Allochromatium vinosum DSM 180: one gene and its partner. The protein of the gene in region 1 interacts with the protein of each later gene in a pairwise test. Links are inferred from orthologs where the notes say so. Each region holds a gene or a part of one and is shown in the gene's direction. Other genes may lie near its edges.

What was found.
Region 2: the proteins of ALVIN_RS01470 (region 1) and ALVIN_RS13535 interact in binary tests that used the Escherichia coli proteins (3 or more experiments, as listed by UniProt). The link is inferred for Allochromatium vinosum DSM 180 from one-to-one orthologs.

The regions. Positions count from the first base shown.
Region 1 is NC_013851.1:349,034-352,564, reverse strand. Bases 7-3,466 are described here. They hold ALVIN_RS01470 (2-oxoglutarate dehydrogenase E1 component), read left to right. Parts: upstream 7-392; coding sequence 393-3,266; downstream 3,267-3,466. Other genes in these bases: odhB (2-oxoglutarate dehydrogenase complex dihydrolipoyllysine-residue succinyltransferase), read left to right, coding at 3,263-3,466; ALVIN_RS01475 (hypothetical protein), read right to left, coding at 7-164. Also shown: more of ALVIN_RS01475, read right to left, coding at 1-6; more of odhB, read left to right, coding at 3,467-3,531. UniProt on the Escherichia coli protein: E1 component of the 2-oxoglutarate dehydrogenase (OGDH) complex which catalyzes the decarboxylation of 2-oxoglutarate, the first step in the conversion of 2-oxoglutarate to succinyl-CoA and CO(2).
Region 2 is NC_013851.1:3,067,414-3,070,367, forward strand. The notes cover bases 10-2,892. They hold ALVIN_RS13535 (ATP-binding cassette domain-containing protein), read left to right. Parts: upstream 10-440; coding sequence 441-2,345; downstream 2,346-2,892. Other genes in these bases: ALVIN_RS13530 (YMGG-like glycine zipper-containing protein), read left to right, coding at 10-251; ALVIN_RS13540 (DUF2939 domain-containing protein), read left to right, coding at 2,338-2,892. Also shown: more of ALVIN_RS13530, read left to right, coding at 1-9; more of ALVIN_RS13540, read left to right, coding at 2,893-2,907; ALVIN_RS13545 (hypothetical protein), read left to right, coding at 2,916-2,954. UniProt on the Escherichia coli protein: Genetic data indicate it may be involved in ribosome assembly or function.

The DNA.
Region 1 (3,531 bases):
TTGGGTTCGCCGATCAGTTCGAGGCGTGCCTGGAAATAGGCGATGTCGGCCTCAAGCTTGGCCAGCCGGATGCGTGCCTCACGACGCTCCAGTGCATCGCTCTGACGATCCTCCATGAAATCAGGGATCGCAAGACGTTCGGCGGAATCCAGATCGTTTGGCATGGCTGTTTCGGATTCGTCTGTTGCACGATCACTGTCGGTTCGGCCCGACTATTTAACGAAACGATCGTTTCAATTGCTTCCATTGACCGCAAGCTACCCGTGACGACGTGTCGGGTACACTGTCGAGTATGCTATAAAACTCGCGCGTCGGGCCGCATCCGCCGATGTCGTCCGAACCATCCCCAATAAAAACGACAGATACCACCAAAGACGATCGAGCACTCAAGCATGAGCACACTCCTAGACCTGTTCCGAGGCTCCAGCGCGCTCTATGGCGGCAATGCGGCCTTCATCGAGGATCTCTACGAGCGCTATCTGGTCGACCCGGAGAGCATCGATGTCGCCTGGCGCGCGCGCTTCGACGGCTTGCGCCAGGAGGCGGCCAACGAGCCGGCCACCGCTGAAACGCCTCATGGCCCGATCCGCGACAACTTCCGGCGTCTCGCCCAGGAGCCGCGCGCACACGCCTCCAGCCGCACGGCCGACTGTCTGGACCCGGCCGCCGCCGAGAAGCAGGCGGCCGTGCTCAGTCTCATCAACGGCTATCGCTACCGCGGCCATCAGGTCGCCGACATCGATCCGATCCGGCTGCGTGAGGCGCCGCGCATCGCCGACCTGGACCTGGATTATCACAATCTGGGTCCGGAGGACATGGACCAGGTCTTCAACACCGGCTCGCTCTATGCCCCGGATCGCCTGCCGCTGCGCGAGATCGTCAGCATGGTCCAGGAGACCTACTGCGGCACGGTCGGTTCGGAGTACATGCACATCACCAGCACGCAGGAGAAGCGCTGGATCCAGAAGCGTCTGGAAGGCTATCGCGCCAAACCCGAGCTGGACGCTGCGGGGCGGCGCTGGCTGCTGACGCTCCTGACCGCCGCCGAGGGCATCGAAAAATATCTGCATCAGCGCTATGTGGGCCAAAAGCGCTTCTCGCTCGAAGGGGGCGATGCGCTCATCCCAATGCTCGACGAGCTGATCCAGCGCGCCGGACGCCAGGGGATGCAGGAGATCGTGATCGGCATGGCTCATCGTGGCCGGCTCAACGTGCTCACCAACATCTTCGGCAAGCCGCCGGCCGACATCTTCGACGAGTTCGAGGGCCGGGTCCAGATGGACTGGCGCCAGATGGTCGGCGACGTCAAGTATCACATGGGCTTTGCGACCGATGTGGAGACGCCCGGCGGGCTGGTGCATCTGGTGCTCGGTTTCAATCCCTCGCATCTGGAGATCATCAACCCGGTGATCGAAGGCTCGGTGCGTGCGCGCCAGCGCCGCCGGGGCGATCGGACCGGCGATCAGGTGCTGCCGGTGCTCATCCACGGCGATGCCGCCTTCGCCGGTCAGGGCGTGGTGATGGAGACGCTGCAACTGTCGCAGACGCGCAGCTACGGCACCGGCGGCACGGTGCACATCGTCATCAACAACCAGATCGGTTTCACCACCAGCCATCCGCTCGACGCGCGTTCCACGCCCTATTGCACGGATGTCGCCAAGATGGTGCAGGCGCCTGTGTTCCATGTGAACGGCGACGATCCCGAGGCGGTGATCTTCGTCACCCGGCTGGCGCTCGACTTCCGCAACCAGTTCCACAAGGACGTCATCGTCGATCTGATCTGCTATCGCCGGCTCGGGCACAACGAGGCCGATGAGCCGGCGGTCACGCAGCCGATGATGTACCGGAAGATCCGCCAGCATCCGACGCCGCGCGCGGTCTATGCCGAGCGGCTGATCGCCCAGGGGCTGCTCACGCACGACGAAGAGCAGGCGATGGTCACGTCCTATCGCGACTCCATCGAACAAGGCGTGCTCATCGCGCGTCCGGTGCTCTGCGGTCTGGACAACATCGCGCGGGTCGACTGGAGTTTTTGTCGCGGCAAGCACTGGAACCAGGACATCGACACCGGCGTGCCGCTGGAGACGTTGCGCACGCTCAGCGAGGCCATGCTGCGGCTGCCCGAGGGCTTCGAGCTGCATCCGCGCGTCGAGAAACTCTGGGAGGAGCGGCGCAAGATGGCCTTGGGCGATCAGCTGCTCAACTGGGGCTATGCCGAGAATCTGGCCTATGCGTCACTGCTCGATGCCGGCATCCCGGTGCGGCTGTCGGGTCAGGATGTCGGACGCGGCACCTTCGTCCATCGTCATGCCAAGATCCATGATCAGGTGACGGGCGAGTCCTACACTCCGCTCCAGCATCTGGGGCCGCATCAGGGCGCTTTCATCGCCATCGACTCGATCCTGTCGGAAGAGGCGGTGCTCGGTTACGAATACGGCTTCGCCACCGCCGAACCGCATGCGCTCACGCTCTGGGAGGCGCAGTTCGGCGACTTCGCCAACGGCGCGCAGGTGGTCATCGACCAGTTCATCAGTTCGGCCGGAACCAAGTGGGGTCTGTACTGCGGTCTGGTGATGCTGCTGCCGCACGGCATGGAGGGCCAGGGCGCCGAGCACTCGTCGGCGCGTCCCGAGCGCTTCCTGCAACTCTGTGCCGGGCACAACATCCAGGTCTGCGTGCCGACCACGCCGGCGCAGATGTTCCATCTGCTGCGTCGCCAGATGGTGCGGCCCTATCGCACGCCGCTGATCGTGATGACGCCCAAGAGTCTGCTGCGCCATCGGCTCGCCGTCTCCTCGCTCGACGAGCTGACCCACGGCCAGTACCAGGTGCTCATCCCCGAGACCGATCCCATCGATCCGGCCGAGGTCGAACGCGTCGTCTTCTGTAGCGGCAAGGTCTATTACGATCTGCTGGAGGCCCGGCGCGCGCGCGGTCAGACCAATGTCGCGCTGCTGCGTATCGAACAGCTCTATCCCTTCCCCAAGGACGCCTTTGCGAGCGCGCTCGAACCCTATGCGCACGTCGAGGAGATCGTCTGGTGTCAGGAAGAGCCGCAGAACCAGGGCGCCTGGGACCAGATCAAGCATCGCTTCCACAACCTCATCCAGGAGGGCAAGCGGCCTTATTATGTCGGCCGCCCCGCTTCCGCCGCTCCGGCCGTCGGTCATCGCGCCGCCCATGTCGAACAGCATGAGCGTCTGATCGACGAGGCCCTGAACGGCCAGTACAACCCGACCATGAACAAAAGGATCCCGCCGCAATGAGTCTCGAAGTCCGCGTACCCGCCCTACCTGAATCCGTCGCCGATGCACGGGTGTTGACCTGGAGCAAACGGCCGGGCGAGGCGGTCAGGGAGGGCGAGAATCTGGTCGAGCTGGAGACCGACAAGGTGGTGCTGGAGGTGCCGGCGCCGCGTACCGGCGTGCTCAGCGAGATCCTGGCCGCAGAGGGCGCCATGGTCCATACCGATGACGTCCTGGCGCTGATCAGCGAGGGGGCGGTGAGCGTCGCGCCCGCCCCCAAGCCGGC
Region 2 (2,954 bases), 2.7 Mb from region 1 along the record:
TGTTTTTGATGGGCTGCCAAACGACGACAGCAAACCGAACCGGCACTGGCGCCGCCATGGGCGCGGTGGGTGGAGCCGCGATCGGCTCGCTGAGTGGAGATGCCGGCAAGGGCGCGCTGATCGGAGCCGGCGCCGGCGCGCTGGGCGGCTATCTCTATGATCAGCAGAAAAAGCAGGAAGAACAGAACTACTACTACCAGCAACAACAACGACAGTATCAGCAACCCTATCAACGCCAATACCGCGACTGAACCTGAGTCCGGCACAGGATGCGCGGATGACCGGCCGGCCGAACGATCCGGAGATCGTCGCCCGACCGGAACCGCGCGGCGCCTGCCGGCCTCCGCTCGGCTTTCTCGACAAAGGATTGTTCTCAATTCTTTCGATCGTGTCTAATCCGCTCAGGCAAGCAACATTCCAGCGCGGAGATAACGCGGTTCATGCTGCAACTGAAAGACCTGAGTTTCCGTCGCGGCCCCAATCGGCTGCTCGAAGCATCCACACTCACCATCTATCCGGGCTGGAGGGTCGGTCTGGTCGGGGCCAACGGCTGCGGCAAGTCGAGCCTGTTCGCCCTGCTGCGCGATGAGCTGCACGCCGACACGGGCGAGGTCGTGATCCCGGCCGGCTGGGAGATCGCCCATGTCGCCCAGCACACCCCGGACACCGACCGCCCGGCGATCGAGTTCGCGCTCGACGGCGATCGCGAACTGCGCCGGCTCCAGTCCGAGCTGGCCGAGGCCGAAGCGGCCGGCGAGGGTCTGCGTCAGGCCGAGCTGCACGGACGGCTGGAGTCGATCGGCGCCTATGAGGCCGAGAGCCGGGCCGCGCGGCTGCTGCACGGTCTGGGCTTTGCGCCCGGCGACGAACGGCGTCCGGTCAACAGCTATTCGGGCGGCTGGCGGATGCGTCTGGCTCTGGCCCGCACCCTCATGTGCCGCTCCGATCTGCTGCTCCTCGACGAGCCGACCAACCATCTGGATCTCGACGCCGTCATCTGGCTCGAAGGCTGGCTCAAAGCCTATCCCGGCACCCTGCTCCTGATCTCGCACGACCGCGATTTCCTCGATGCGGTGGTCGGCCACACCCTGCATCTGGAACACCAGCGTCTGACGCTCTACACGGGCAACTACTCGGCCTTCGAGCGCCAGCGCGCCGAGCGTCTGGCCCAGCAGCAGGCGGCCTATGTGCGCCAGCAGCGCGAGATCGCCCACATGCACAGCTTCGTCGAGCGCTTCCGCGCCAAGGCGACCAAGGCGCGTCAGGCCCAGAGCCGTCTGAAAGCCCTGGAACGCCTGGAGCTGATCGCCCCGGCCCATATCGACTCGCCTTTCCGCTTCGGCTTCGAGCCGGCCGAGAACCTGCCGCGCCCGTTGCTGCGGCTCGATGAGGCCGTGGCCGGCTATGGCGAACGGCCGATTCTCGATGGAGTCGGATTCAGTCTCGACCCCGGCGACCGCATCGGCCTGCTCGGACGCAACGGCGCCGGCAAGTCGACGCTCATCAAGCTGCTGGCCGGCACCCTGCCGCTTCAGTCCGGACGCTGCGAGCGCGCCCAGGATCTGCGGATCGGCTATTTCGCCCAGCATCAGCTCGATCAACTGCGTCCCGACGACAGCCCGCTCGCCCATCTGCGCCGTCTCGACCCGCAGGCGACCGAACAGGCATTGCGCGACTATCTCGGCGGCTTCGGCTTCGCCGGCGATCGCGCCCTGGAGCCGGTCGCGCCGCTCTCGGGCGGCGAGAAGGCCCGTTTGGTGCTCGCCCTCATCATCCGCCAGCGGCCCAATCTGCTGCTCTTGGACGAGCCGACCAACCATCTGGATCTGGAGATGCGTCAGGCGCTGGCCGAGGCGCTCCAGGAATTCGATGGGGCACTGGTGCTGGTCTCGCACGATCGCCATCTGTTGCGCGTCACCAGCGATGATCTGTGGCTGGTCGACGGCGGTGCGGTGCGTCCGTTCGACGGTGATCTCGACGACTACCCGGCCTGGCTCGCCGGGCGTCAGTTCCAGGACGAGCAGAAGGGGTCGACAGCAGGCCCGAGCGAACGCGGCGGTGAACGCAAGCAGCAGCGCCGTCAGGCCGCCGAGGCGCGCAAGGCGCTGCAACCCCTGCGCACGCGCGAGAAGACGCTGGAGCGACGACTCGGCGAGCTGGGCGAGCGCCGCGCCGCGCTGGAACAGGAACTGACCGCACCCGAACTCTACGAACCGGCGGCCAAGGATCGCCTGCTGACGCTCCTGGCCGAGCAACGCCAGCTCCAGGCCGACCTGGACGCCACCGAAACGGCCTGGCTGGAGGTGTGCGAGGCCATCGAGCAATTCCAGACCGACGATGCCTGAAACTGGAGCGCGCCGGCGGACCTTCGCCCTGCACTGGAATCGACCGCACTGGCCCTGGCTGGAGCGGTTCTGGCTAGGCACGCGCCACAGGCTCACGAATGCCGCGATCCTGCTCCTGGTCTTGACGCTGTGCTATGGCGTCTGGCCCTATGGCACGCTCTGGCGCCTGGAGCACGCGGTCCTGGCCGGCGATCAGGCCACGGTCGCCGCCCTGGTGGATCTGGATGCGGTGCGCGACGAGATCGCCCGCCGGCTCGACAAGGATCAGGACAGCCTCATCACGGCGGTCTCGGACGCCTTCATCGACTGGCTGGAGGCCGGGCTCCGTCAGCATGGCGTCGACGTGCTCCAGCGGCTGGTGACGCTCGATTGGGTGCGCGAACAGTTCCTGCTGATCCCAACGCTCCAGGGGCCGGGACTCTGGGCGTCGATCTCGGAGATCTTCTTCAGCGCCCCGGACGACCTGCGGGTTCGGATCGAGCGCGCGCCCCTGGCGCCGCCGCTCAACCTGAGACTCCAACTCGAAGGGCTTGCCTGGCGAGTCACCCTGATCCACGACTGAAAACACCCATGAGCGTTCAACACAAAGCCTCCAATCAGGCCCGTCGG